3 regions of the Paenibacillus guangzhouensis genome follow, and region 2 is predicted to be linked to each of the others. Evidence: riboswitches for the same ligand, from Rfam matches in the RefSeq annotation. Region 2 holds a riboswitch; each other region holds the start of a gene.
The links. Region 2 has a riboswitch for cyclic di-GMP ahead of GCU39_RS21380 (non-ribosomal peptide synthetase). Riboswitches for the same ligand answer to the same signal wherever they lie in the genome.

Region 1 (10,514 bases), 1.3 Mb from region 2:
TTTGCAGACAGTCCATCTGGATTTACAATTTCTACATCAACAGGACCTGCAACGGTAGCCGTCGGTGACATGACAAGCAATCTACCGCTATTGTAGAACGAAATAACCGTAGCTTCTTGTGAACCAAAATATACCTTCAACCCTTTTACAAAATCAGCACCATCAATGTAAACACTCGTCTTACCTGCTAGAGGTCCATTATCCGGTGAAATTGCTTTAATTGAAGGTGCCTTCGGGACAATCGGTGCTTCATAGGTATACCCAGCTGCTACATTTCCTTCTCTACCGTCCGGGTTGACGACCCTCACATTCACTGCACCTGCTACTGTGGCTGGCGGAGCAGTGACTTGAATTCTCGTACTACCATAATACATCCCAATAGCTACTTCTTTATCACCAAAATAGACTTTCATGCCTTTATCAAAATCTTTTCCGTTGATATAAACAACGGTCCCCCCGACAAATGGGCCGCTGGTCGGAGAAATACTCGTAATAGCAGGGACAATCGGTGGAATCGGCAAATAGTTAAACCCGTTTTCCTTCATTACTTCTTGGCCGTCCGGGTTTACAACTTTTACATTGACAGGGCCTTCTGCCGCAACCGCAGGTGACGTGACTGTAATCTGTGAACCAGAGTTCAATTTAGCAATAGCCGCTTCATTAGTTCCAAAGTATACTTTGACACCCTCTAAAAATCCACTTCCCATAATACTAACACTTGTTCCGCCAGTAATTAATCCACTATCCGGGGTAATACTTGTAAGTGTTGGAGCAGGCTTGACCGGTGCAGGCTTATACGTAAAACCAGCTGGGATGATTACTGTCTCTCCATCTGGGTTAACTAGCTTCACTTCCACTGCCCCTGGTGTCTTACCAGTAGGCGTCAACACATTAAAGCGTTTATCGGAATAAAACGTAAGTATCTTGGCTTCTGCATCCCCAAAGAATACTTTTGTCTCGGTAGTAAATTTAGTACCATCAAAATATACGGCATCTCCACCCGCTAATTCGCCAATGTTAGGGGAGACGCTAGTAACCGTAAGTTTCACGACAACCGGCGCATTATAAGTAAATCCACCAGGTACTGTAACAGTCGTGCCGTCTGGGTTCGTTAACACAACATCTACAGGGCCTGAATTGGTAGTTGCTGGAGAGTTTACTTCAATGAGCTTTGTATTCGTATAACGTTTTATTGGTGCAACTTTGTCCCCAAACTTCACTTCAATTGCATTAGAAAAATAATTGCCTTCGATCAAGACAGATGTTCCACCTGCCAACGGCCCATTATTAGGCTTGATGGAGGTCACAACAGGAGCCGCCTTATAAGAATAAGGTATCGTAGCCATCTGATTATCCGTATTCTTTACAGTAACTGTTACTGTTGTTCCAACTGTACCTGCTGGAACTGTCGCAGTAATTTCATTTTTACTAATGACTTTGATATTCGTTGCTGTACCCGATCCAAATGTTACTGCAGCACCTGGTCTGAAATTATCACCCTTAATCGTTACCGTCTCTCCACCTTCAGGTTTACCAAAGTTCTGCTCGATCGAAGTAACGACTGGTGCAGAAAGCTTCACTTGTACAGCAACTGATGGAATCGCCTTTTGACGTGCTGCCCCAGCATAGTCTTTATACGTGATAATCGAAGCAGTTGTCGAAGCCTGGAAAGTACCTGCCTTGTTCGGGTCTTTCGGTTTAATCTTATAGGTAAAGGATAAATCGCTATTCTTCAACTCTTGGAAGTTCCATGTTAGCGAATTCCCTGCAACCGTTGGCTTCGGAATATTCGAGTCATACGAGCCAGGGACGATTTCAAATTCTGGTGATACAATGTCAGTAACCTGAACGTTATAAGCGCTCGCCATACCTATTTCTTTAACAATTGCCGCGTAGATCTCACTCAAACCAACGGAACCTAGTACGAAATGATGGTGAGCGGACGTTGTTGCCATTTCTTTCAGCAATTTATTAGGACCGCTTGTTTCGGGATTTTCTTTCGGCTGCAGCAAAGCAATCGTATAGAAAACAATACCTGCATCCTTAGCAGCCTGTGCTTTCTCCAAGGCATATTCATAAGCTGTCCCTTGGGGTTCGGTTGCGTCACCGTCAGTCATAATAACGATTACCGGTTGCGCTTCTGGCCGATGATTCTCAAGTTCTTTTATAGCCATATCGATTGCATTGCCTGTTGCCGTTGCACCATTTGCTTCGATCGAGCCAATATAGTTTTTTACTTTGTCCTTATCCGTCGTTAATGGAAGTAATTTGGTCATGTTTGCAGAACTAAAGTCAATAACTCCAACGCGATGTTTGGTCATATCCATTAAATCGATAAAACCTTTAGCTGCATTCTTAGCTGCCGTCATTTTATCTTCACCATTGTTGGGTTTGTAATCCGGACTCATACTACCGGACTTGTCAATGATCAAGATAACGTCATTCGGCATGACCACATTTACTGGTGGTGTCCCCTTGATACTTAGCTTTACTTCTGCTTCTTGCTCAGTTGTTATCACAGTTGGATCCACTACTTTCGTTACGGATACATAATCATTTGCTGCCGCATACGAAGTCGTTTGATATGGTATCATCATGATCACAAGAAGAAATACCATCATCACATTTACCTTCTTAAAAAAAGATTGCATACTTATCCCCCTTCAGAAAATTTTACAATATAAAAAACAACAGCAAATGCTATTGTTTTCTATCAAATTGGAACCTGGCAATCTTCCAACATTCTATTGAAAGACCCATGGCTTTGCGTCACTGCATCACTACAGTTTTGCCAACATTTTCGATTGTCTCGTTCTTCAGTCCCATTAAGAACGGTACTTCGTGATTGTGTAAAATATACTTCAGTAATATTATCGGCTTTTTGCTCAGAAACTTAATGGTGAAATAGTAAAAAATAACTATGAACAACAAGTTTTTTATTCGAAAGTAGATTTCGAATAAAAAAATAAAAAAACCACATCATAGTAAACTGTACCCTATCGAGAAGACACTTTAAAAAAGTCTCTCGGTAGGGTACTTTTGTTTATATCAGAAAAGATGGGAATGGAAAAATGAAGTGAGCAAGAAAATATTCACAGATAAAGAAATCAAGCTGTTATCTAACAATCCTTATGTGAAGTCTGTATCTTCAAAGGCAATTACATATACAGATGCGTTTAAGCAATTGTTTATCTCAGAGAATAACAAAGGCAAACTACCGAGAGAAATATTTGAAGAATCTGGTTTTGACGTAACAGTTATTGGGATCCAAAGAGTCAGATCCTCGGGGAAGAGATGGCGTTCGAGTTTCCAGGAGAACGGTTTTTTAGGCCTGCAGGATACGAGAAGCCAAGGATCAGGAAGACCTCTCACGAGAGAACTGACTTTGGAAGAGAAGTATGCCAGGTTGGAGGCTCAGAATAACTTATTAAAAGCGGAGAACGAGTTGTTAAAAAAGATTCGTTTTATCGAAAGGGGGCAGAGCAAGAAATAAGGCTGTCACCTCACCAAAAATATATTCTAATTCGTACCATTATCAAGAAATATCAACTCCATCGTATGGTCAACTATTTATGTAAAGTAGCTGAGGTTTCTAGGAGCGGCTACTACAGGTACTGGTCTTCCGTGGCAAAGCAAAAGAGAAGTCAACGTGAGCAGCAAGATGAACAGGTAAAAGAGGTCATCTTAAAAGCTTATCATTTCAAAAAACGCAAGAAAGGTGCCCGTTCTATTAAGATGACACTAGAGGGGCAGTTTAAGGTTGTCTACAATCTGAAACGCATCAGGAGAGTTATGAAGAAGTACGGCATTGTGTGTCCTTTCAGGAAGGCTAATCCCGATAAAAGGATGATGAAGGCTACCCAAGAGCACAGGGTCGTTTCCAACCTGCTAAACCGGGAGTTTAAGCAGAATATTCCTGGTAAGGTATTACTGACGGACATCACCTATTTATTATACGCTTCAGGCAAGAAAGCCTATCTATCCACCATCAAAGACAGTTCGACGAATGAGATCGTAGCCTATCATGTATCAGACCGAATCACGCTGGATCTTGTAACAAACACCCTCATTAAGCTTAAGAAAAACAGAAGGTTTAAGAAAGCAAAGGGGGCCTTAATTCATTCTGACCAGGGGTCCCACTATACACATCCGGATTTTAAAAAAATGGTGAGGAAGCTGAATCTAAAACAGTCTATGTCCAGGCGAGGAAACTGTTGGGACAATGCACCTCAGGAATCATTTTTCGGCCATTTTAAAGATCAGGCCTCCATTAAGCCCTGTTTGACTTTGGACGAATTAAAACGGGAGATTAAGGACTACATGACTTATTATAATCACTACAGATACCAGTGGAATTTAAAAAAGATGACCCCTGTTCAATACAGAGATCATCTTCTTCAATCTGCCTAGACTTTTTAAGAATGTCCTTTACAAGGGGTACAGTTTATAGTGATGTGGTTTTTTTGCATTTTTCTTTATTCATGCCGAATCTGGTTCCGCAGGTACCCATCAATAAAGGCATCCAGATCGCCGTCCATCACCGCGCCGACATTTCCTGTCTCTACGGATGTCCGATGATCTTTGACCATGCTGTAGGGATGGAATACATAAGAACGAATTTGGCTTCCCCAAGCGATATCGGACTGCTCTCCACGAATTTCGTCAAGCTGTTTCTGTTGCTCTTCAATTTTACGCTCATATAACTTGGAACGAAGTACAGTCATCGCCCGCTCACGGTTCTTGATCTGTGAACGCTCCGTCTGACATGTAACGACGACGCCCGTCGGGATATGCGTAATCCGTACCGCGGAATCCGTCGTATTGATGTGCTGACCACCCGCACCGCTCGCACGGTACGTATCGATCTTCAAATCTTCCGTCCGAATGTCGACTTCTACATCTTCCGAAATCTCTGGCACAACGTCGCAAGATACGAATGAAGTATGGCGACGACCGGATGCATCGAACGGCGAGATCCGCACTAGACGATGTACACCTTTCTCCGCTTTGAGGTAGCCGTAAGCATTGAAGCCTTTAATCAATAGCGTGACGCTCTTGATTCCCGCTTCATCGCCTGGGAGATAATCGAGCACTTCGACTTTGAAGTTCCGTTTCTCCGCCCAACGGGTATACATCCGCAGCAGCATTTGGCCCCAGTCTTGCGACTCCGTTCCGCCTGCACCAGGGTGCAGTTCAAGAATCGCGTTGAATTTATCGTATGGCTGGTTGAGCAGCAGCTGAAGCTCGAATGTCTCCAGCTTACTCATAAGGCCTTCAACCGTACCAGACAATTCTTGCGCTAAAGCTTCATCCTGCTCTTCCACCGCAAGCTCCAACATCATCGTCGTATCTTCATACTCTTGGTTCAATGATTGATATTGGTCAACAGAGGACTTGATCGCGTTCAACTCCGCAATAATGCCTTGGGCACGCTCGTTGTCGTCCCAGAAGTCTGGCGCAGCCATTTTGACCTCGAAATTCTCAATCATCTCTTGCTTCATATCTAAGTCAAAGAGACCCCCTAAGGTCAGATAATCTCTTTGCAATTTCGCGTAGATCCTGTTTTACGCTTGGTTCGATCATTCCATCCACCTCATCTGGCTTCACATTCGTCGTTAGACGGGAAGATTACTTCCCGTGGCATTGCTTATATTTCTTACCGCTGCCGCATGGGCATGGATCGTTGCGTCCGATTTGCGGTTCGTTATGAACCGGCTGCTTCGTCGCAGGCTCGCTGCTGCTGTTCGTCGAGATCTTGCTCTCTTCGACAACCGCTTGACGCTCTTGGTTACGCTCGACTTGAGCTTTCATGATATATGTCGCCACATCTTGTTGGATTTGGCTGATCATCTCATGGAACATCTCGAAGCCTTCAAATTGATACTCGCGAAGCGGATCCGTACCGCCGTATGCACGTAGGTGAATCCCTTGACGGAGATGATCCATCGCATCGATGTGATCCATCCATTTGCTATCAACTGCACGAAGCACGATAACCTTCTCGAACTCGCGCATCATCTCTTCGCCCATGATTTCCTCACGTGCTGTGTATCGCTCTACAACAAGACCCATGATGAATTCTACGATCTCTTCTTTTTCCTTGCCCCAGATATCGTCTCTCGAAACTTGGTCGGCTTCGAGGAGCGTGTTGTTCGCCCATTCTGCCACTTCTTCAAGTTCCCAGTTCTCTGGAATATCTTCCGCACAGTGCGCTTCGACAATACGTTCGATTGTCGGCTTAATCATATCTAGCACGATTTCACGAATGTTATCGGAGAAAAGAATCTCACGACGCTGTTTATAAATAATCTCACGTTGTTGATTCATGACATCGTCATATTGAAGGACAATTTTACGAACATCAAAGTTGCTACCTTCTACACGCTTCTGAGCGGACTCAACTGCACGTGTAATAAGACGGCTCTCAATCGGCGATTCCTCATCAAAGCCAAGACGATCCATCATGCCAGAAATATTCTCTGCACCGAAACGTCTCATGAGCTCATCTTCCATCGACAAGTAGAATTGCGAGGAACCTGGGTCCCCTTGACGTCCCGCACGACCGCGAAGCTGGTTATCAATCCGACGGCTCTCATGGCGCTCTGTACCAATAATATGCAGGCCTCCAAAATCGGAGACACCTTCACCGAGCAAAATGTCTGTACCACGACCAGCCATATTTGTAGCGATCGTAACCGAGTTCGCGATCCCTGCTCCAGAGATGATCTCCGCCTCTTCCGCATGGTATTTCGCGTTCAAGACTTTATGCTGTACGCCTTTGCGTTTCAGCATTTCCGAGAGCAGCTCGGAGTTCTCGATCGAAATCGTACCGACAAGCACCGGTTGCTTGTTCTTATGGCGTTCCACGATTTCATCGACAACCGCTTTAAATTTACCCTTTTCCGTCTTATAGACGACATCCGGCATATCCTTACGAATATTCGGACGGTTGGTCGGGATCTGAATAACTTCAAGACCATAGATCTTCTTGAATTCTTCTTCCTCTGTCTTCGCTGTTCCCGTCATACCGGCGAGTTTGCGATACATCCGGAAATAGTTCTGGAATGTGATTGTCGCCAGCGTCATGCTCTCATTCTGAACATCCAGATCTTCCTTCGCTTCAATCGCTTGGTGAAGACCATCGCTGTAACGACGACCTTGCATGATCCGGCCCGTAAATTCATCGACGATCAAGACTTCGCCGTCTTGAACAACGTAGTCGACGTCACGACGCATGATCACGTTCGCTTTAAGCGCCTGTGTCACATGGTGGTTGAGCGTCACATGGCTCTGATCGAACAAGTTCTCGACGCCAAATGCTTTCTCTGCCTTTCCAACACCGACATCCGTCAACGCAACGGATTTCACTTTAATATCAACCGTATAATCCTCTTCTGCCGTTAAACGACGAACAAATCGATCCGCAGCAAAATACAGCTCCGTCGATTTCGCGGCTTGTCCTGAGATGATGAGCGGTGTTCTCGCCTCATCGACGAGGATCGAGTCCACTTCGTCAATAATACAGAAGTATAATGGGCGTTGAACCATTTGCTCGCTATAGAGCACCATGTTGTCGCGCAAGTAGTCAAATCCGAACTCATTGTTCGTTCCGTACGTAATATCGCAAGCATAAGCGGCTTGCTTATCTTCGTGACTTAATCCGTTCAGGTTAACCCCAACGGTCATGCCTAGGAAATTATAAATCTGACTCATCTCTGCACTATCCCGCTGTGCCAAGTAGTCATTGACTGTAACCACGTGAACGCCTTTTCCTAAAAGGGCATTCAAATATACCGGCAAGGTACCTACGAGTGTCTTCCCTTCCCCGGTCTTCATCTCTGCGATCTTACCTTCATGAAGGACCATACCGCCGAGTAATTGTACATCATAATGACGCTTGCCTAACGTCCGAATCGAAGCTTCACGCACCACGCAAAAAGCTTCTGGCAATATGTCATCTAGCGTCTCATCCTTATCTAAGCGTGCTCTAAATTCCTCCGTTTTCGCCTTCAACTCTTCGTCCGAAAGCGCCTTGTACGTCGGTTCCATTTCGTTGATTTGGTCAACCGTCTTCATGAGACGCTTCACTTCGCGCTCATTCTGGTCGCCAAATATCTTTTTAACAAGTCCTAGCATGGGTAGACCCCTTTCGTATTTCGTACAAACAGATGGTTTGCATTAAATTGTAACAGTTTGTGGGTATTGTCGCAACAATCGAGTATGGACACTATGTATATACTTACGCGCTAACCGGCCGGATTGTTTCGAAAAGTTTTCATCAAAAATATTTCCATTCTGTGTATGCTTCAAATTTGTAATGTTAATGGGGTTCAAAAGCTAGAAAAAGCCTGACTCCCCGGGAGGAGCCAAGCTTTGTTATTCATGTATATTCATTTGCCTAAATGTCGATCCTAGAATCAATCTTGCTCGATTAATCCATATTTGCCATCGTTACGGCGATATACGACATTCACTTGGTTCGTGTCCATGTTGGAGAAGACGAAGAAGTTATGTCCCACCATGTTCATCTGTAAGATGGCTTCTTCCACATCCATTGGTTTCAGTGTAAATCGCTTCGTACGCACGAGTTCAAGAGTATCCTCTTCATCCTCAAGCGCAACTGCTGTTGAACCTCCATCAACGATTAGGGACTTCAAGCTGCCCTCTTGACGGAATCTGCGGTTCAATTTAGTTTTGTGTTTACGAATTTGACGCTCTAACTTATCAATGACGGCGTCAATCGAAGCGTACATGTCATCTGTCTTATCTTCGGCGCGGAGCATCAAGCCTGGCAGAGGAATCGTAACCTCAATACTATGTTTGTCCTTGATTACGCTCAATGTAACATGTACCTCAGAGGTAGGCGGCACTTCAAAATACTTTTCCAATCTACTTAGCTTTTTCTCTACATACTCTCTTAAAGCGTCTGTCACTTGGATCTGTTGGCCTCGAATGCTGTATTTCATAGGGCACTCCTCCTTTGCTTAGCTCTATTATAACACACCTCTCAGCGATCTTCAAAATTCCTTTACAATGAAAATGGCGTAGTTGTTTCACGTGAGGAGAGTTGTCAAAAACTGTTCGGAATTGTTACAGAAACATTGCAAAGGAGGTCTAGGATACACTTCAAAAGCCAAGCAATTAATAAGAATGCTCATCACGATTTATAGATTCCATTTATGCTGAAAACAACAAAAAGCCCTAGAACGAGTCCAGGGCTTTCATTAGCTAAACTATCAATTTAACCATCAGACCTTATGTAGCTCGGCATCACTGCCGGGGATGATTATAATTTAATTACGTTAGCTGCTTGTGGTCCGCGAGCACCTTCAACGATGTCGAACTCAACGGATTGACCTTCTTCTAAAGTTTTGAAGCCTTCAGATTGGATCGCGGAGAAATGTACGAATACGTCCCCACCGTCAGCAGTTTCGATAAAACCATAACCTTTTTCTGCGTTAAACCATTTTACTTTACCTTGCATTCAAATACATTCCCTTCGTCTTCAAATGAAAGTGGAGTACGTCCACAAGGTTGAATATACCACCGTATGGAAGCGGTGTCAATGATTTTAGATGAGTTTTTGTAAGCGGTGTCATACAGACGCTATATACGTGTCCTTAGCAGGGCTTCCAGTAATTATACAGCAATCCATAATATTTTATTTACATAGAGATATTCACCCTATAACACAGCCTTAAAAAATTTTTAGACAAAACTCAATTGAACAAAAAAGTTTTGAATGTAACTATAGCTCATTCTGCTCTGTTTTATGACTCACACTCTTCTTTCTACATACTGCAACTACATACATGGGCTGTGCATCCTTTACCTCGCTAAGAGGGCTTAGTTGGGTACTTACTACTGTATCTTGCAAAATAGGCGTAGAACTCACGCCTAACTCCCGAGCTTTCCTCATAACCTGTGTATAGTATGTATTCGCATCATTAATAAATGATTGACCATATAAATTTACAATATCATATTCTTTTAAAAGTTCACCTACAAATTCCACCGTAGTATATTCAAATTGATGATGAGGGTTCAGTGGCCGTTCATTAAAGTATATGCCTGGATTCGTAATTGCTCTATTCGGAGTGGAGACTAAGAATAGTCCTCCATTCTTCAGAACCCTAGCAGACTCTTTAATCCAATTTGCGCCATTATCAATATGTTCAATCGTCTCAAAAGAGACAACCATATCAAAGGTACCGTCATTGAATGGTAAGTGATTAACGTTACCTACTGCGAAATCCACACTCGTTGAACCATAGGTTACACGTGCACTCTCCACACTTTCATGAGAAATATCGACCCCCATGACATACTTTGCTCCCGTATCCTTCATCATCTTGCTGCCGTATCCCGTACCACAGGCGGCATCCAAGACAATTTTTTCATTAGCAAAACTGCATGCTAACTCATATCGTGCTAGATGTTCTTCGAGCACATTATTAAATTGATCTTTTACTGTTTTGTTGATTACCAATCTTTCTCCAGTAAACAAGACATCA
Region 2 (10,514 bases):
TTTATGGAGCAAGTGAAGCAGAAAGGTTGAAGCCATGAGAGGTTATAACATATTAATGGTGGAAGACGATGTGGTCATTGGGGATATCCTGCAAAAAATATTGCAGCGCGAGGGCTACAACGTATGTTGGAAAACGAATGGAAGCGGCGTGATTCAGGTCATTCGCGAGATGGACATGGTCATTATGGACGTGATGCTGCCAGGGGAGGACGGTTACCAGCTCTCGAAGCGGATCAAACAACTCGGCTTGCAGATTCCGATTATTTTCTTATCGGCGCGAAGTGATATGGAGAGCAAGCTGCAAGGGTTAACGATCGGGGAGGACTATATGGTCAAGCCCTATGATCCGCGAGAGCTGCTGCTGCGCATGAAGAAGATGCTGGAGCAGCATTACGGCACATTCACACAAATCAACCACGTCTACATTGATGCCGAGCGTCGTAGAGTTTTCCTGACGAGCTTGCAGCACGAGGTTGATTTTACCGCGATTGAACGGAAAATCTTCTTCTACCTCTATGACAATCGAGATCGGATCTTAACGAAAGACCAATTCCTGGATTACCTATGGCAGCTGGAGGACCGAAATCCGAATATCGTGAATGTGCATATCAAAAAAATACGAGCCAAGATTAAAGACAACGAAGGCATCATGATTCAGAATCTATACGGGGAAGGGTATCGGCTCAATACCTACAACAAGAAATGCAACTAAAAAAGAAATATCAGCTGCTCTTATTCGCCGCGATTATTAGTGTACCCTTGCTGCTGCTCGGGATTGGCGTCTTGATGAGCGTGATTTACAATGCGGTGTTTAAGCCGCACAATGATCACATTCCTTTCCATGCTTCGTTCGCGTATCCGGTCATGTTGGTCGTATTTGTGCTGTCCCTGGTGCTGTTGGCCGTTCTATTCTCGAGATCGATCCGCTCGTTGTTGAACAAAATCAATCTATTGAACCGGACGATCCGCAATTTGGCCAGTCATGATAAGATCCCAAGCAAAATCGAGGTGCACAGCGATGATGAGATGGGAGAGCTCATCCGGTCGGTGAACTTGTTAATTGAGCGAACGACCTATCGTGAATTGGAATTGAAACAGCAGGAAGACATGCAGAAGGAATTGCTTCATAAATTAAGGCATGACATCAATACGCCATTAACGGCGGTTCGCTTGCAGCTGTTCGATCTGGAATGCCAAACGGAAACGCAGAGTCCTATCTTCGAATCGTTATATCAACAAATTCAATATATTGCGGATCTGACCAAGGAAATCCATCTCCAGTCTGCGGATCATTTCGAGAGCTCCTATATTCTGAACGAAGACGTGAATATTCGTGACCTTCTGGAGACCATGGTACAGAAATGGGGATATCTATATAGCATGCATGAGATGGAGATTCGCTTCCGGCCCGTTGATGAAGCATTGGTCTGGAGCTGCAATGCGTTGTGGGTACAGCGGCTCTTCGATAACATCTTGCAGAATGCACTCCGGCATGCCAAGGCCACGAGTCTTGAGGTGACGATTGCGCATGGCGTGGTGGAGATCCGCGACGATGGGATTGGCTTTGATGAGAACCAACGTGGAGAAGGCCTGGGGCTAAAAATCATCGCGGAAGTTGCCCGCATGCTCCAGATCGAATATACGCTGCAATCGAATGAACAAGGGACGTTATTTCGTCTATACCAACACAACATGGAGTTGAAGAGTGATGATTGAACTTAGAACCTATGTGGACTCTGATCTAGAGACGATCGCAAATCTATTTTATGACACGGTTCATACCGTCAATGCGAGAGATTATACACCCAAACAGCTTGATGCATGGGCTTCGCCCGATGACCATGAGACGAGAATGGCTGCGTGGAGTCAATCGCTGCGCCGTCATATCACCTATGTTGCCGTGATCCAGGGGTGTATCGTTGGATTCGCTGATCTGACGCCGGAGGGACATCTCGACCGCCTATACGTCCACAAGGATGCGCAAGGGCAGGGCGTGGCATCGACTCTTGTCCATAGACTAGAAGAGGAAGCGATACGTCTGAAGCTGAGCGAAATCGATACGGACGCGAGCATCACGGCAAAACCGTTCTTCGAGCGGATGGGGTATACGATTGTCCAATCTCAGACCGTGGAGCGAAAGGGTGTTCAGCTCGTGAACTACAAAATGCGTAAAAGCTTGCAATCTTCGCTTGGCGAATCGCAGGTTTGATGAAGTACGTTGACTGACGCTTTGACGGTCAGTTCTTTTTTTGTGCAGATGAAGGACATATGTCCTACCGTTCCCTCCCAGAAGTATCTTTTAATAAAAGAGAAATCAAGATCGGAGGGACACCAGCATGCTGAGAGGGATTCTATTCGCCATCTTTGGAGGGATATTCGTTACGCTGCAAGGCGTCGCGAATTCCAGGATCAGTCAAGATATCGGCACGTGGCAGACGGCCGCGATCACCCAGTTCACAGGATTCGTTGTGGCATTACTCGTCATGTTCATCGTTCGAGACGGCAAGTGGCAGGGGCTTACACAGGTGAAGCCGATCTATCTGATTAGCGGGGCGTTTGGGGCTATCGTTATTTTTAGCAATATTACTTCGATTCATCATATCGGGGTTACGTTGACAGTATCTACTCTGTTGATTGCTCAGCTCATTCTTACGTTCCTCATGGACCGTAATGGGTGGTTCGGCGCTGCGCGGCAGAAGATGAGATTTCCTCAGTATATCGGGATCGGGCTAATGATAGCCGGCGTGGTGATACTAAAGCTGTAATTCGGTAATCGTGCCAATTGATTTATCATGGAGCGTAATGATAGGAGAGGGGTAGTCTAGTCATGAAAGAAATGAAGGATGAAGCGCGGCTGCGGTTCTTTCTGCGGGAGCATCAGATCGAGCATGTCTTGAACGAACAACTCATACCGCATTTGTCGCTCTATCGGTTCGCCCCGGGAGAGCTCATCTGCTCGCAAGGCGACGCCTTCGATCATCTCTATATTCTCGTACAAGGTAAGATCAAAATCTATACGACGTCAGCCGAAGGGAAGGTGCTCATCCTCTCGTTCAAGACGCCGCTCGAAGTGATCGGCGATATTGAGTATGTACGTGGCGTATCGATCATTAATACGGTTGAAGCGGTATCTCCGGTCTATATGATCGGGGTTCATCACCGCTACCTGAATAAATACGGGCGAGATCATGCGCCGCTGCTGCACTTCCTGCTCGATATTATCACGCAAAAGTTCTACATGAAGTCTAACGCGCTAAGCTTTAATCTGCTATATCCGGTCGAAGTGCGGTTCGCAAGCTACCTATTGTCGGTCTCCACGGCTGGGGATCATTCGTTGATTCGTGAACAACCATCATCGAGCTCATCCAGTCTGAAGGATATGGCGAAGCTCATCGGAACCAGCTATCGGCATTTGAACCGAGTCATCCAGAAGTTCTGTGCAGAAGGTCTGATTGAACGCAGCAAGGGGGCTATCTTTATTCTTGATCGAGAAGGTTTGAGACGCCTTGCCGGACACAATATCTATGAGTAAACGAAGCGGAGGTTGAGGGAGATGCTGCTGGGAATATTGCTGGCATGGATCGCGGGATCGTTCGTCGGTCTGCAGAACATTTTCAACAATAAAGTTAATGAACAGGCGGGGACGTGGATTACGACGACACTGGTGTTAGGATTAGGGTGTCTTGCCTCTGTCCTGATCGGGCTTCTATTCGAAGGCGGGGAGTTGTTCCATCTTCGGTATATGGAGTCATGGTATTGGTTCAGCGGCGTGATCGGCGTAGGTGTCGTGACCTGTCTGATGCAGGGGATCAAACGTCTAGGTCCGACATATGCAGTCTCGCTCGCGATGACGTCCCAGCTTGGTTTCGCGCTGCTATGCGATTCGCAAGGCTGGTTCGGTCTAGACAAGGTTCCCTTTACAATCAATCAGCTGGTCGGGGTGTTGGTCATCGTCGCAGGTATTCTGGTCTTCAAGCTCGACGGTCGGCGGGAGAAGCAGCATAAGCAGCAGAAGTTCGTACATTCGGGTTAATACCAAAAAAAAGGCACCTGTATGGTGCCTTTTGCGCTTCATAAAGAGGATGTAAATTCCATGTGGTATAATATATACCATATGAATGTGAAGGGGGGGATCCAATGGACGCAGCTTCTTTGCTTGTCTTGCAGGATCTATGCAAGTATTACGGCAAGCATGCCGTCTTGTCTGCGGTGCAATTGAAGATAGACCGTGGCGAGACGATCATCCTTCGCGGCAATAACGGGTCCGGTAAAAGTACGTTGCTCAATATCATCGCAGGATTGGTTGCCCCGACTTCCGGTGTACGGACAGTTCGCGATTCGCAGCTGGTGATTGGATATATGCCCGACCATCTCCCTAAACTGAAAATGACATCGAACGAATATTTGTTCCATATGGGGCAAATTGCGGGATTACCCGCAGCGAAGCTGAAAGCTCGTGTTCGCGAGCTGCATGAACGGTTTGGTTTAGAGGAGCTGGCGACGCCGATGGTCTATTTTTCGAAAGGGATGCTGCAGAAGGTGAATCTTATGCAAGCCATGCTTCGCATGCCGGACCTCCTCGTATTGGACGAGCCTCTTTCGGGACTTGACGTGGAATCAATGAATCATTTGGTGATGGCTTTGAAGCATTTGGCGGACCAAGGAACCGCAATCGTCGCGGCCGTACATGAACCTTATCTAGGCAGACAGCTAGGGGGACATACCTACTGGATTCGCCAAGGCAGGCTTGTGCAAGAGGATAAGGGAGAACCATTGATTCAAGAGGCGTATTATGAGCTGGATTGCGAGCTTCGTGCTTCGGCGCATCACGCTTTGATGAACCAATTTGCCGGTGTAGATTGGATGACGCGGGACGGTGGGTATCAATATAAACTGGCAGAATCGGTGCATCGCGGCTTTCTAATGCAGCTGTTGCAGAACGGCGGCATTATTCGATCTCTGAAGCGAAAGGAGGACCACGCATGTACGCCTTGATCAAATATTTGCATACGTGCACGATGCGATCTTATCGGTATGTAGCTCCATCGATGGCTTACCTCCTATTCCTCATTTTCTTGTATACCGTCGTTCCGAATCCGGTCATGGAGAGCTATGCGTTCACCTCGGCTCTTCTATTCGCGGTCGCAGCTTGGATGGGATATCTGTTCATAGATGTCGAATCGCCGAATCAGGAGATGGTGACGGTGCTGCATGCGGGCGGCATTATTCGATTATATCGTGCGAAATTGATCTATAACTGGCTGTTCACCGTTCCTTTTGCGCTGTTTGCTGTGATATATCCAGCGCTGCTGCACAAATTCGACCGGAATCCGACAGGCGAGGAACTGCTCGTTTCTCTTGTTTTTCACATCGCGCTGGCATGGATGGGCATTGCTTTATCTTGTTGGTTCACCCGCAAGCTGTTCCAGTCTCGGTTATTGTCCTTTCTGCTTCTAGGATGCGTAATCGCAGTGTCGTTCGCCGCCAAGTCCGTTGCAGAGGAGCTGCCCGATGGACTCGATCGATTGGTGCTTCTACTGCCGCCTCTCCACCGAGCAATCTCTGTGCTATCCAATGACGGCAATAAATGGACGGCTCTAATCGCAGTGGTCTTGTACGGCGCGGTATCCAGCGTTCTGTTCTTGATCGTGATGCGGAAGAGGAAGCTGCATTTCCAGAAAGGGTAAGGTTTGCGCTATGTGTATTTCTTGCGAATTGTGAATCTATCTTTCTTGTAAATGCGTTGAAAAAAAGTGAAATAAGTTGAAAAATGAAAATAACATAGTAAAATAGAATAGGTAAATTGTACTAATCTCAGCAACCTATTGAGCACAAATAAATAACAGGCAAATCCGGCGAAAGTCGGAGACGCAAAGCTATAGGGGCCTACATGAACGGTTCATCGTTGATCAGCCAGCCAGTTGCCGAACGTATACTTGTGATTTCGCCAAGCAACTTGCCTGATTTCGGTAGAGTTGTTTTTTTGTGCTCAATTGGGTTCGACGGACCGAAGGAGTGGAAGAATGTCTTTGATTCTAGCCAATAGGGACAGCGTAAGAGAATACTGGCATAACAAATGGAAGGGTGTGGATAATAAAACATTTCTTGTTCCGGAATCGAAATCGATAGATCGCGAGAAGGTGTCTACCCGTAGACGCGTATTCCGGAAACAGTCATTAAGCTCCATTCATCAAGCTTGCGATTTGGCGGGCGTAGAGGTATCCGAAGTATTGTACACGTTTTGGTCTGTGCTCCTTCATCGCTATTTGCGAACGGAAGAGATTACATACGCTGCATTTTTACCTAATGAGGACAAGTTGATTGTCGTTCATATGAATATCGTTGCTTCGCAATCCTTGGATGCGCTGGTGAAGCAGACCCAAGCCGTCATGAATCAAGAACGGCCGTTTGCCATGTCGTTTGGGCAACTGCAGGAAATGTTGGAAGAGACGGGAGATGTCGTGCCTTCCAACTCGGTCGTAGGTTTCGGGAAGTCAACGGAACGTTCGCGTCATGCTTTGCTCCAGGGAAGCGACATCTCGCTTCGCTTTACTGTCGAAGCCGGATCGCTTGAAGTGGAGGCACTCTACCGGGAATGCGCATTTGGCCAAGCGACGGTCGAGCGGTTGCTCCGTCATTTAGAGAATATTTTGTCGGCTTGGTGCAGAGAACCGCAGGCTGCGGTTGAATCCATTGAAATGATGGACACGGACGAGAAGGAATATATGCTGGAGGCCTTTAACCGTAAGGGACAAGACTTTCATGCAGACGCCACGATCCATCAGTTATTCGAGGCGCAGGTGAGCCGGACGCCGGAGCATACAGCTGTGGCATGCGGGGAAGAGACGCTTACGTATCGACAGCTTGATGAACAGTCCAACCGACTGGCTCGCTTGCTCCTTGGGAAAGGCGTACAGCGGGGAGACATCGTAGGGATCATGTCTGGCCCGTCCAAACAGATGATCGTCTCGATTCTAGGGATTCTGAAGGCGGGAGCGGCCTATTTGCCAATCGACCCGAACTATCCTGCGGAACGTACGAGATTTATGCTTGAAGACAGTCGGACGCAGCTGCTGCTCATGACGCCAGACATCCATTCTGAGATTGCGTTCGACGGCGAAACGCTGGTGGTGAGCGATGCGTTGCTAGCGGGTGAGCGAATGGAGCCTGTTCCCGTGACGTCTAGCCCGACGGATCTCGCGTATATCATCTACACGTCCGGGTCTACCGGAACGCCGAAAGGCGTCATGGTCGAGCATCAACCGCTCGTGAATTTGGCATGCTGGCATCAGCATCATTTCCGTGTCACGGAACATGACCGCGCCACCAAATTTGCAGGCTTCGGGTTCGATGCTTCCGTCTGGGAGATCTTCCCGTACCTGATTACCGGCGCGTCGCTCCATATCGTTCCCGAAGACATTCGGCTTGACGCCGAGGCGTTGAATGCCTATTTCCATCAACAGGGGATTACGATTGGGTTCCTGCCGACGCAGCTATGCGAACAGTTCATGGAGCTCGAGAACACGTCTCTGCGTGTGCTTGTCACGGGAGGCGATAAACTGAAGACGTACCGTCCTACGCGCTACGAGCTGCACAATTGCTACGGCCCGACGGAGAACGCGGTCGTGACGACATCGCACCAAGTGACGGAATGGACGGATAACATCTCTATCGGCCAACCGATTGATAACACGGAAGTCCTCATTCTGGATGCAGCGGGCAAGCTTCAGCCGATCAGTATCGCAGGGGAGCTGTGCATTAGCGGCACAGGGCTCGCTCGAGGCTACTTGAACCGGCCGGAGCTGACGGAGGAGAAGTTCGTCCCGCATCCGTTCCGTGACGGGGAACGCATGTATCGTACTGGGGATCTGGCTAGATGGCTTCCGAACGGAACGATTGAGTTCATGGGACGGATCGATCATCAAGTCAAAATTCGTGGATTCCGTATCGAAATCGGAGAAATCGAACAGCAGCTTCTGCAGCATGAATCGGTTAAAGATTGTATCGTCATCGCACGCGAGGATCAGAACGGAGCCAGCTATCTATGCGCCTATGTGGTTGCATCATCCGTATGCACGCCTCGGGATCTTGCGGATTTCCTCGCTGTTCGGCTGCCGGAATACATGATTCCGCCGCGGTTCGTAACCCTGGATAGTCTCCCGGTCAATGCCAATGGCAAAGTGGATCGGCGTGCACTTCCAGAACCGGAGCGTGTGCACGTACAAGCTGAGTCAGCGGTGTTCGAGAATGAGACGGAAAAACAGCTTGCCGAGATCTGGCATGGAGTTCTAGGGATACCGAATATTGGCGCGGATGAACGATTCTTCGAAATCGGCGGCCATTCACTGCAAGCGGCATCGCTGCGCGGACAGATCGAACGGCGGTTCGGCGTGCGTCTGCTCATGGCGGATGTATTCCAATATACGACGATCCGGGAGCAAGCGCGCAAAATCGCAGAGCAGGCCGTTGGCCATGCAGCTCGTTCCACAATCGAGCCTGTACCCGTATCTTCTCATTACCCGGTCTACCCGGCGCAAAGACGCATGTACTTGATCGAGCAGATGGAAGGCGTTGGAACGGCTTATAATACGCCGATGCTGCTTCGGATAGAAGGCAAGGTAGACGTTGCACGGCTAGAGCAGACGTTCCAGAAATTGATTCATCGCCATGACATGCTGCGGACTTCCTTCCAATGGGTAGGCGAGGAGATTGTTCAGACGATCCAGGAGCAAGTCCCATTCCGTTTGTCGATGCTCACCGCCAATGAACACGAAGTCGCTGGCATGATGCGCGCATTCGTGAAGCCGTTCCAATTGAGCGAAGCACCGTTGATGCGGGCGGCGCTAATTACCTGTGCTGATGATTTGCACTATGTGATGCTTGATTTCCATCATATTGCCGTTGACGGCGTGTCGCTGCATTTGTTCTTCGAAGATTGGAGCAAGCTGTACAGCGGAGAGGAGCTTCCTCCATTAGCCGTCCAATTCAAAGATTTCGCGGTGTGGTACGGCCAACAGGACAATACCCCATTGCGTCATTCACTGAAGGATTACTGGAGCTCCGCGCTGACGGGTGAAATTCCGATTCTGCAGCTGCCTACCGATCGGAAGCGTCCGGATGTTCAGAGCTTCAACGGGAACACGCTCTCGGTTCAACTGGGTGCAGCACTGACGGAGAAATTAAAGAAATTAGCTGCGGAGTCCGATACAACATTGTATATGATTTTGTTGGCAGCCTATAACGTGCTGCTATTCCGCTATAGCGGCCAAGAGGATATTATTGTGGGCGCGCCGTTCGCCTGCCGGACCGAGAGTGAAATGCAGCAAATGATCGGCATGTTCGTTAATACGCTGCCTCTCCGCAGTTATCCGGACAAGCAGAAGTCTTTCGCCGCATTCTTGCAGGAAGTGAAGGCATGTGTCGTCGGCGCCATCGAGCATCAAGAGTATGAACTGGAGCTGATGCTCCGCGACTTGAACAACCCTCGCGTTCCAGGGCGGAATCCGCTATTCGATACGCTATTCGTTATGCAGAATACGGGGCGTACTATTCCTTCGATGGCAGGGGCGGAAGTGACGGCTGCACCATACGTGGATCCGATTGCCAAATACGATCTGATGGTGGACGTGACGGAATTGGACACGACGGTCCATGTCGATTTCCAGTACCGTACGGATCTGTTCCAACATGAGACGGTAGAGCGCTGGAGCAGACATTATGCTCGCATTCTGGAAGCGGCTGTAGCGGCAAGCGACATCAAGCTGACGGAAATCGCATTCATGGATGAGAAGGAAATCCACGATCAGATCGATGTGCTGAACGACACGGCGGCGCCGTATCGCCGGGAAGCGACGATCCAGCAATTGTTCGAGGAGCAGGTGCTTCGGACACCGGATCATCCGGCTTTGGTATTCTGCAGCGAACGGCTCACGTATGCGGAGCTGAACGAGAAGGCGAATCGTCTGGCCGGTACGCTGATCGCGAAAGGCGTTCAAGCGGACGAAGTCATCGGCCTGATGGCGGACAGATCGCTCGAGATGATCATCGGACTTCTCGGCATTCTCAAAGCCGGCGGAGCTTACGTTCCGATCGATCCCGAGTACCCGCAGGATCGTGTGAACTACATGCTCGAGAGCAGCGGGGCGAAACTGCTGCTGACGCAGACGCATCTAGCTGGGAAGACAACCTTCGAAGGCGAAGAGCTATACTTGGATCAAACAACCGCATATAGCGAGGTCACAGGTAACCCGCCGAGCCGGAGCAGGGCGGAGAACCTGTTATATGTCATCTATACGTCCGGAACGACAGGGAAGCCAAAAGGCGTCATGATCGAGCATCGGAACATGGTGAACCTGATCCATTATGAATATACAGAGACCAATGTGGACTATAGCGGCAAAGTGCTCCAATTCACGACGCTTAGCTTCGACGTCTGCTCGCAAGAGATTTGGTCGACCTTGCTTGCCGGAGGTACGTTGTGTCTTGTCACGAACGATACGCGTCGCGACGTAGGC
Region 3 (10,514 bases), 320 kb from region 2:
TGGGTATTCAAACTCGAAATTCTCTGGCAAATAGACGGCATCCGATACCGAGATTGTCTTAGCAACCAAGTGAAGGTTCTTGCCTACTTCTCCTTCATGGGTTGTTGGATCTTGCAGAGGAAGATCTGTCTCACGGTCAACATAGTTCACGGTAACCGTACGTTTCTCAGCAGGTACATCATTCTTGGTGTAGAAGAATGTGTGTGTCTGCTGATTGCCGTTCGCGATCTCGTACTTCCACTCTTCAATAACAGCCGTGAATCCTTCTACAAACACTGATTTAATCATTTCGCCATCAGCAATATCTTCTAATAGCTTTTCTGAAGCCAGAACATTTTCTGTTCCTTGCTCAAGATATTTCACGAGAAGAGTGCGCTTTGGAACAACAGCATCTTTCGTGTAGTAGAAGATCGCTTCTTGCGCTGCATCCGCAGTGAATGTGTACTCGATCGTTCCTTGCTCTACTGTGTAACCAGGGATTGCTAACGCTGTTATCGTTGTCGTCTTACCTGTTACACCGTCTACATTTGTTGCTTCTTGAAGTGGTTTATCCGTACCTTTTTCAAGGTACTTTACTTTTACGGTTTGTTTATTAGCTGTGTAGTAGAACACTGCTTCTTGCGTTTCATTCGTATTGAATGTGTATTCAATCGTTCCTTGCTCTGCCGTGTAACCAGGGATTTCCAACGCTGTTATCGTTGCTGTTTGGCCTGCCACACCATCTGCACTTGTTGCTTCTTGAAGCTGTTTATTTGTACCTTTTTCTAGGTACTTCACGATTACGGTTTGTTTATTAGCTGTGTAGTAGAACACTGCTTCTTGCGTTTCATTCGTATTGAATGTGTATTCAATCGTTCCTTGCTCTGCCGTGTAACCAGGGACTTCCAAAGCCGTCAACGTTACTGTTTGCCCTGCCACACCATTTGCACTTGTTGATTCTTGAAGCGATTTATTCGTGCCTTTCTCGAGGTACTTCACTGTTACGCTTTGCTTATCTGCTGTATAGTAGAAAACTACTTCTTGGTCGGCACTCGCAGTAAACGTGTATTCAATTGTTCCTTGCTCTGCTGTGTAACCAGGGATTGCTAACGCCGTTATCGTCGTCGTCTTACCTGTTACGCCATCTACTTTTGTTGCCTCTTGAAGCGGTTTATCCGTACCCTTTTCAAGGTATTTCACTTTTACGGTTTGTTTAGCTGCTGTGTAATAGAAAGTCACTTCTTGCTTGGCATTCGCAGTAAACGTGTATTCAATCGTTCCTTGTTCTGCCGTGTAACCAGGGATTGCCAACGCTGTTATCGTTGTCGTCTTACCTGTTACGCCATCTACTTTTGTTGCCTCTTGAAGCGGTTTATCCGTACCTTTTTCAAGGTATTTCACTTTTACAGTTTGTTTAGCTGCTGTGTAATAGAAAGTTACTTCTTGCTTGGCATTCGCAGTAAACGTGTATTCAATCGTTCCTTGTTCTGCCGTGTAACCAGGGATTTCTAACGCTTTTATCGTTGTCGTCTTACCTGTTACGCCATCTACTTTTGTTGCCTCTTGAAGCGGTTTATCCGTACCTTTTTCAAGGTACTTCACCATTACAGTCTGTTCATCCGCTGTATAGTAGAAGATTTGCTCCTGTCCTGGTTCCGCTGTATAAGTATAGCTGATCTCTTTTTCCTCTGGTGTATATCCAGGGACGGTTTCAGCTGTTAGCTTGATTTTCTCGCCTGTCACGCCTTTTTTATCAACTGGTGCATGAAGCACTTTGTTAGTGCCTCTCTCCACATACTTCACTTTCACGGTTTGCTCATTGGCTGTGTAATAGAAGACATGGCCTTGATCTGCATTCGCTGTAAAAGTAAAGTCAAACTTCGCCTCTTCAGGTGTATATCCCTCGATTGAAGCTGGCTTCAACTCAACAGTCTTGCCTGTTACGCCAGCGATTTTAATAGACTCTACTAACTCTTTATTCGTACCTTTTTCAAGATATTTCACAATCGCCGTTTGGTTCCCCGCAGAGTAGTAGAAAATCACTTCTTGCTTAACATCTGCATTAAATTTATAATCGATGATTTCTTGTTCAGCGGTATAACCTGCGATTTGCTTGGCTTGCAATGCAATCGATTGCCCTGTTTTTCCGTCTTTTACAACGGAATTAACCAGATCTTTTTTCGTTTCCTTATCCACGTATCTAACCGTTACCGATTGCTTTTTAGCTGTATAGTAGATAACTGTTTCTTGTTTCGCTTCTGCACTAAATGTATAATCAACCGTTGCCTTATCAGCAGTATACCCTGCAATTGGGTCTGCCTGAAGCGTAATTGTCTTGCCTGTAGCTCCTTCTTTTACGACAGCATCCTTTAACTCTTCTTTTGTGTCCTTATCTACATATTTCACTGTTACAGACTGCTTATCAGCTGTGTAATAGAAGGTATATTTTTGGTCTTTCGCAGCTGTAAAGGTATAAGTGTCACTTGATTTCTCAGCCGTGTACCCTGGGATTGGTTTCGCATTCAGCGTAACTTTTTGTCCTGTAATACCCTCTTCCACGGATGTACCAAGTTCCTTGTTCGTTCCTTGTTCAACATAGAATACCGTTACACTCTGCTCAGCAGCCTCGTAGTTAAATGTTACAGTAACGTCTTTCTTCGGCATTGAGCCTGTCACTTGATCGCCCGTTACCGTCAATCCGCTATCCGCGCTGAGCGTCACGTTCTTCAGCTTATAGCCATCAAACGCTTTGCCTTTTACATCTATAGACTCATCTTGTAGTTTTTTCTCTTCTAAGGCTTTGTCGAGCTCAACATCTCCGGCTTTGTATTCTACTTTGAAGTTATATGGAGCCTTCGCATATCCGAACCAAACGATTGGGTTAGGCTCGCTATAAGTTAGTGTTACATCCTGCGGGCTATTGCCCTTTTTCAGAACATAATCTCCCATATCCTTAGCTGGAACAGAATACTTCTTATTAATATCCAGCGCGTCACTGCCGTTTTGTTTAAACGGTTCGCTATATAATTGCGCTGCAAGATCTGGCCTTTCAACCGCAACGCCATCTTCGTTAATCGGAGCGCCATCCGCGTTGACGAGATAACCTTTGACCAAGATCGAACCTTTACCAAAGCTTACTTTCGGTACTTCGAAATCTTTGGATGTTGGTTTGCCATTAACATCATCATAACTCATCGTTGTCTTGCCATTGGTTGGATACAATGTATTCGGATCCGGATTCTTGCTTGCATCCAACTTCACTGTGTATGTCATGGTTGCTGGCGTGCCTTCGACAATGTTGCCGATTTCCCAAGTAATTGTCTCGCTAGTTGCGTCCCACTTCGTTGTCCCTTGCGAAACATCAGGTCCTTTGGTCTTATCGAACATCGCGCCCATTGGGTCAGTTACAATCGCTTTTTGTGCTGCATAAGAAATTTTACTGGATAATTCCGTGAATACTTTTTCTAATTCAGAGCTGCTAGATGCGTAGTAACCGCGATTCTGACTGTATCTCAGTACGTTTGTCGCATTGCTATTGTTCCCTACTTCTAGTCCGATAGAATAAATGTCAAATTTTTGATCATGTGCTAATTTAGCCTCTGATACTGTGCCAATACCATTATTATCAACCCAATATTTATTTTTTCCTGAACCTATCGAATATTCATAATCATTCAGGTAATAATCATTTCCATATCCAATGATTTTCCCATAATTAAACTCTTGAAGTGCTTTAGTAAAAGAATTACCCACAGGCGATGCATAGTCTACTACTTTAGAAGCCTTATAGCTGTATGTTGGTTCTCCATCGCTCAAAAGAACAATGACTTTATTTTCTGCGGTACTTTTCTTCAGAAGTTCACTTGCACTATGAATCCCTGCTTGAATATTTGTACCACCATCAGCCTTAATATTCCCGATTGCAGTCTTTAGTGCTTCCTTTTCGCCAACACCCTTAAAATCCGATACATTGGTTACGTCTCCCGAAAAAGATACAGCAGCAATTCTTGTCGCCGAATCTTTGACAAGCAATCGATCGACGAAACTCTTCGCTGATTCAATCGCTTTGGTCATCCGCGTACCTTTCATACTACCGGACCGGTCAATGACCAACACCACGTCCGAACTGCTCTTGATGTTCTTCCCTTCTACCGTCAGGGTCACTTTCCATTCCCCTGGGGTTCCTGTCGGCTCCGCTTTCTTGGTCAGATTAACCGCACCAGGATTCGGCCATACGAGATCGTTCGAACCCGCTGCAGAACTCGCCGGTATCGTGCCGGGAATGAATCCTGTCAATACGGACACGATGAATAACCACGTGACTACAAGTCTAAATCCTCGTCTCATGTCTACCTCCTATGAATTTATAATCTCAGCTCCTTGGAAACGCAAAAAGTCCGACTGCAATAACGTCTGTTAACTGCAGCCGGACGATCATAAGTCAAAGACCCGTAGACTCCGAAGCTTTGCGACCTAACCTTTCGATTAGTGTGCCGAAATATAAAATTCTTGTAGTTGCAGATGGACATATGTAGGTCTTAAGTAGGATAAAGGAACTATTTACATTGACTAATATATGTCACGATCAGGCGCAAAGTCAATTGATTTTGAAATTATTGAATCTAAAGTTATTTTAAACTAACGGTGTTCTTGTTGGTTGACTCATCCAAATGAAATTGCATATACTATAGAAGTAACAACTAAAATGAATTGCATGAGGTGGAAAGGATATGGAAATTTTGTCGACTGTTCTTAGAAGAGATTTACCTTAACACGGGAGAAGTCTGCCCATTTTTACCGTTAAGCGAATCGAAGAACAGTAGATAAAAAGCCAATCCCTTTCTTACGAAACGAAACCGATATAATCGTAGGCAAGGTGTATTCACCTTGTCTTTTTTGTATATATCATCAAGAAAAAACAACGATAATTTCGTTCATACCACAACAGAAGAGGGCCTACTCTGCTGTTCTCTCGATTCAGCCGCATCAGCTCAATTGAAGAGGAGAGAACAACCATGAGTTTATTAAGTATTGAAGAAGTTACCCATATGTACGGAGATAAATTGAATTTTCGGGAGATCAGCTTCCGCCTGCTGCGCGGAGAGCATGTCGGTCTCGTCGGTGGTAATGGCGCCGGGAAGTCCACCCTGCTCCGTCTGCTCGCAGGCGAGATCTTGCCGGATGCTGGCCGCATCGATTGGATGCCGCAGGTCAAGGTCGGCTATCTGCAGCAGCACATCCACCTGCAGCCCGGTATGACAATCGCAGCCTATCTGCAGAGCGCATTCGCGCATTTGTATGCGATCGAGCGGCGTATGATCGAACTCGCCGAGTCCATGGCCGAAGCAGGCGATCAGCTCGATGCCCTACTAAGGCAATATGGCGAGATGCAGCATCAGCTTGAATCGTCGGATTTCTACCAGCTTCAAGGCCGCGTGGAAGAGGTCGCTGCTGGCCTTGGCATCCTAGACCTCGGCCTGGAACGCGACGTCAGCAAGCTTAGCGGCGGCCAACGGACGAAGCTCCTGCTCGGCAAGCTGCTGCTCGAAGAGCCGGATGTACTGCTCCTCGACGAGCCGACGAACTATCTGGACGACGCGCATATCGCATGGCTGACAGGATATTTGAAGAGCTATGAGCATGCTTTTATCGTCGTGTCCCACGATGAACATTTCCTGAATGAGATCACGACGATCATCTATCATCTCGAACATCAGACCTTGCGACGCTATCCGGGCAATTACAACCATTTTCTGAAAAGCCATGAACTAAGCCGACTGCAATTGCAGCAGACCTATGATCGGCAGCAGCAAGAGATCACAAGACTGGAAGGGTTCATCAATAAAAATCGCATCCGTAAAGCCAAGCAGGCAAAAAGCCGGGAGAAGGCGCTCGCGCGAATCGACCGTATCGACAAACCAACAAACGGGCCTCAGCCGCGATTCAGCTTCGAGGTACGCCAGAATCCCGTCACCCACGTCATTACAGCCAAAGGGATACAAATCGGCTACTCGACACCGCTCATCGCGCCCGTCAATCTGGAAGTGAAACGCGGGGACAAAATCGCGATCATCGGGCACAACGGCATCGGAAAATCGACAATGCTGCGCACCTTGCTCGGATTGATGCCGCTAATGAATGGCACGCTGCAGATCGGGGATAACGTAAAAGCCGCCTATTTCGCACAGGAGAACATCGCTTCCGACCAGACGCCGCTAGAACGGCTATTAGCCTTCCGGACGGACCTGACGCAGCAGCAGATTCGCAAGATGCTCGCGATGCCGGGCCTAACGGAGAAGCATATCCGGCAACCGCTGCGCCATTTGAGCGGCGGCGAGCAAGCTAAGGTACGCCTCTGCGAGCTGATGCTCACAGAGAGCAATGTGCTTGTGCTCGATGAGCCGACGAACCATCTGGATGTACGGTCGAAGGATGCTTTTCGCGAGGCGTTAAAGGCTTATCCGGGCACAATCCTGCTCGTATCCCATGAACCGGAGTTCTACAAAGATTGGGTGACGCACGTATGGCGTGTCGAAGATTGGTGCCGAGGTGCAATCAAGACGTAATTGTCTCAGAAAAATAAAACAAGAAGAACCTGCAGGAATCCTTCGATATCGAAGGGTTCCTCACAGGTTCTTTTTTCATGATCGCCGAAGGCTAGCTTGTCCAATTATCACTGATTACCAGCCGAAATCCATCGTCTCGCCTGTCTCGCAGAGCGTCTTCAAATTGCTCAATATCATCCACCATGAATTCTGCGTGCTATCGTAGGACGGATGTCCCTCTGTCCACTCGTCGTTGATCAACGTGAACTTCGTACATTGACCGACCGTCTCCAAGTTGAACGTCATTCTCGACTCTAACTCCGCATGATTGTCACGGTAGGATGGACCTGCATGTTCTGTGCAGCTGAACGTCTTATAAGGCTCATAAGTAAGGACTTCACCGTATACGTGAACCGTCTCATCCCCTTCCGCCCCTGGCCCAATATAGGCATAACGGCTGCCAATTTCGAACGTAGACTCGAGCACACATCCGAAAAATAATTTACGCGTATTCTCCGGGACAAATAGGGCATTCCATACCTGCTCCGGGGTTGCTTTGATATAAAATTCGTACTTCAAAGGGATTTCTCTCATACTCAAGGCTCCTCCTTCAGTCTCAGCAATACCTTCCAAACGCACAACTGTGCTAATATGATTATAAATCCCAACGATGCCCAAGTATTGTAAAAACGCGACATTATGATGCATCGCATATGGATGCGCAGAAAAGGAGCGGTATGTTATGAAACCTGAAATGATCAAGCCCAGTATGGGCGTATTGAATTTATCCCGCGGCGCACATAAATTTCAACTGTCTAGGCATGAACCCTCCAGTGAAATTGCCGCATTCATCAAGCATTTCTGGATCGTCACCTGGGATCTAACCGAACAAGCTCCCTACCTGCAGGAAGTCGTGCCGAACCCCTGTGTCAATCTCGTCATCGAACCCAATCGAAGTGCGATCTTCGGTGCTGCGAAGCAGAAATACGCGCACTACTTAGAGGGGAAAGGCTGCGTATTCGGGGCTAAGTTCAAGCCGGGAGGGTTCTACCCTTTCATCAAGCAGCCCATCTCCACGCTTGCGAATCAACCGATGCGCGTTCAAGACGTATTCGATGTGGATATTCATCAATTAGAGCACGAGCTACTTGCGCAAGCCCAGGAGTCCGACATGGTCCAACTCGCAGAGCAGTTCATTCGGCCAAAGCTCCCGCGGTGGGACGACCAAATTACATTAATTAATGCAATCATCGACCGCGTACAGGAAGATCGCGAGATCACAAAGGTGGACGAAATTTGCGAACGGTTCCATCTAAATAAAAGAACGCTGCAGCGTCTCTTCGACCAATATGTCGGCGTCAGCCCCAAATGGGTGATCCAGCTCTACCGTCTGCAAAATGCCGCCGAGACGATCGAACATCAGCCTCGTGTGGACTGGTCCGAGTTGTCTGTGGAGCTGGGGTATTATGACCAATCCCATTTCATTAAGGATTTTCGCGCCATTATCGGCAAGACGCCCGACGAGTACATCAAGGTACAGTGCGAAGAAAAATAAAAAAACCTTACTTCAAGAAGTAAGGTTAGGTGCCGCGGGTTCCTTGCGTTCCAGACTAATCCAGACCAGTCCTGTGGCCATGCATACAGCGCCGGCCAACTGCCAACCTGAGAACGATTCGCCGAAGAAGAGATATCCAGCCGTGACGGCTGACGCCGGTACTACATAACGGAAGAAATTCGCGCGAGCCGCACCGACCTTGAACATACTCGCATTCCATACGACGAAGGCGATGACCGTGCAGATCAGCACGTTATACCCAATCGCGGTATAGTGTGTCGCTGACAAGGCGCTCCAGTCCACCTTGCCCCAAGAACCGAACGTGAACGGGAGCATGCCGATCGCGCCGAACAGAATCATCCATGTGCTCACCCGGAGTGCGGAATACTGCTTCATGATCGGCATGCAGGCTAGATTATAGAGTGCACCGAAGATACTCACCCCAAGCGCCAGGCCGTTGCCAATCATGTGGCTGGAAGACAGATCTAACCCTTCGCCCCCTCCCAGAATGATGAAACACACACCAAAAATCGCCGCGATGCCGCCGGTCACGAGACGCGAAGAAATTCGCTCCTTCATAAATAGCGGTCCGAACAACGCGGCGCAGATCGGCCAAGGCGCCACATTCAAGAGGGAAGCGTTCGCCAGCGTCGTATATTTGATCGAATACATGACCGCAATCTCAAGTCCCGTTACCCCGAGAAGACCAATAACCGCAAGCTGCATGGCCACTTTCACGGGAATGCCGATACTTCCTTCCGTCACCTTCAGCAGCAGGAAGAAGAATGGCACAGCCAGCCCGAACCGAAGAAACGTGAACAGAATCGGATCGAACGTCTCCATCGCCTGCCTGGATACGCCGAAATTTGCTCCCCAAATGGCCGCTACGAGCGCCAGCCCAACGTAATGCACCCATTTCCTATCCATACCTGATAGCTCTCCCCCATCATCCATTCATTGACTGATCACATTCATCTACTATGCAGTGTGAGGGACAATGGGAGAAATTTCAATCATTTTCTCATTTCAATGTACGGACCACTGTCTTCTTGTTCACATGGATCGCCTTCGCTGCATCACTCAGTACAAACGCCCCTGCAGCCAAAGAGATCAGGAAACAGCCTCCCGCCAAAATAGGGAACAGCGACCATTCAAGAATGGAATGTCCGAGGAATGTCTGCCAGCCAAGCGCAATCAACCCGAGAATGTAGGCCATGCCTGTCATATGAATTAACCCGCTTCGTGCAGAAGCCTTCCACTGCGTCTGCTCTGCAAGCCATGCTACGAGCGGTAACGCTTGAAGCGCATGGAATCCTAGCCCATGAAGCCAGATAATATTCCCGCTACCACCGACAAATCGACCGTTATTCATAGAAATCCAGATGCCTGCAGCGAATGAAATGAGTACCGCAATCATGGCATAACGAATACTCAGCACAAGCACAGGCCGCTGCTTCAATACGCTGGACCGGAAATAAAATACGGCAAAAAACAAGTAGAATAATACGAGCAACAGCGCTACAATCGCAAACCCGAACCCCACTATCCGGTCAAAAGCCGAGCCGTCCAGCTCGAATCTGGGATTTACGCCGCGGAAGTTCTGAATCGTCTCTGCACCATAAGAATAAAGCGCCAGCAGAATGTAAGCCCAGCGGAAGGTGGCCCTTCCTCCGCGCGGCATCCCTGAGAATGGAATCAACGCCGCAGTTGAGATTAAGAATATGCCGATCGCAGCGTTGAAGGAGAAGGCTTTGGAGACATCCCCATGTGGTGCCACCTCGCCTCCGAATAACAGCGTCCATCCCCCACAGATGATCGCGAGCAGAAAACCCAGCAATCCCGTGTATACCAACCCTTTTTCGCCTTCAAAAAACTTTGTTTTTTGCATCCTACACTACACTCCTCACACCGTTTTACTTGATGGGATTAGTGTATCGCATGGTTATTTTTCCAAAAATATCCTACAGTCTAGAATTCATCCCCGACCGGAGAACGATCTTCTTCCTGTCTGTAGACGTAGAAAAGGGCGCCCACTTGGCACCCTTCCCGCAATTAAGCAACGATCGATTTCGATCTCACGTTATGGAATTTAATGAAGCAGACCACTCTCCAGCAGACAATATAGCTGAAGGTCATGAAGTTGAGCAGGAAGCTTAACGCACCTGGATCTATCCCCTTCACGGTAGCGATCGCGATGAACCGGAGTGCGAATATCGTAATGAGCAGGACGAACATTACTCTGTTGCATTTGATAAAAGTATTCCCTGCTTCACGCACTTCGAAGTTCGTCGTCAGAATCAGCGGAATTGATAAAACCATCCCAGCCAGTGCTGCCAGCAGCAGTTGTTCACTCTGAATATGCAAGTTCGGGTCGAGCAGCTGCAGCATCGATGTACTGATATAGAGAATTGGCAGAACTAACGGAAGCCCCGACT

Region 1: another riboswitch for cyclic di-GMP. It lies ahead of GCU39_RS27485 (IPT/TIG domain-containing protein); the one in region 2 lies ahead of GCU39_RS21380 (non-ribosomal peptide synthetase).
Region 3: another riboswitch for cyclic di-GMP. It lies ahead of GCU39_RS22910 (MucBP domain-containing protein); the one in region 2 lies ahead of GCU39_RS21380 (non-ribosomal peptide synthetase).

Annotation. Positions count from the first base shown of each region.
Region 1 covers NZ_CP045293.1:6,095,592-6,106,105, reverse strand. Annotated here, with positions in the region: gene GCU39_RS27485 (IPT/TIG domain-containing protein) at 1-2,651, opposite strand, end outside; cyclic di-GMP riboswitch class I at 2,717-2,803, opposite strand; one part of gene GCU39_RS27480 (IS3 family transposase) at 3,077-3,470, shown strand; one part of gene GCU39_RS27480 (IS3 family transposase) at 3,470-4,410, shown strand; one part of gene prfB (peptide chain release factor 2) at 4,476-5,510, opposite strand; one part of gene prfB (peptide chain release factor 2) at 5,512-5,583, opposite strand; gene secA (preprotein translocase subunit SecA) at 5,629-8,136, opposite strand; gene hpf (ribosome hibernation-promoting factor, HPF/YfiA family) at 8,418-8,966, opposite strand; gene GCU39_RS27460 (cold shock domain-containing protein) at 9,287-9,484, opposite strand; gene GCU39_RS27455 (class I SAM-dependent methyltransferase) at 9,749-10,514, opposite strand, start outside.
Region 2 covers NZ_CP045293.1:4,773,754-4,784,267, reverse strand. Annotated here, with positions in the region: gene GCU39_RS21425 (alpha/beta hydrolase) at 1-30, shown strand, start outside; gene GCU39_RS21420 (response regulator transcription factor) at 35-712, shown strand; gene GCU39_RS21415 (sensor histidine kinase) at 703-1,716, shown strand; gene GCU39_RS21410 (GNAT family N-acetyltransferase) at 1,712-2,209, shown strand; gene GCU39_RS21405 (DMT family transporter) at 2,340-2,765, shown strand; gene GCU39_RS21400 (Crp/Fnr family transcriptional regulator) at 2,828-3,532, shown strand; gene GCU39_RS21395 (DMT family transporter) at 3,554-4,033, shown strand; gene GCU39_RS21390 (ATP-binding cassette domain-containing protein) at 4,138-4,995, shown strand; gene GCU39_RS21385 (hypothetical protein) at 4,983-5,687, shown strand; cyclic di-GMP riboswitch class I at 5,836-5,929, shown strand; gene GCU39_RS21380 (non-ribosomal peptide synthetase) at 6,024-10,514, shown strand, end outside.
Region 3 covers NZ_CP045293.1:5,092,753-5,103,266, forward strand. Annotated here, with positions in the region: gene GCU39_RS22910 (MucBP domain-containing protein) at 1-4,326, opposite strand, end outside; cyclic di-GMP riboswitch class I at 4,398-4,484, opposite strand; gene GCU39_RS22915 (ABC-F family ATP-binding cassette domain-containing protein) at 4,995-6,545, shown strand; gene GCU39_RS22920 (SRPBCC family protein) at 6,660-7,118, opposite strand; gene GCU39_RS22925 (helix-turn-helix domain-containing protein) at 7,267-8,079, shown strand; gene GCU39_RS22930 (DMT family transporter) at 8,092-9,006, opposite strand; gene GCU39_RS22935 (hypothetical protein) at 9,101-9,967, opposite strand; gene GCU39_RS22940 (CcdC protein domain-containing protein) at 10,132-10,514, opposite strand, start outside.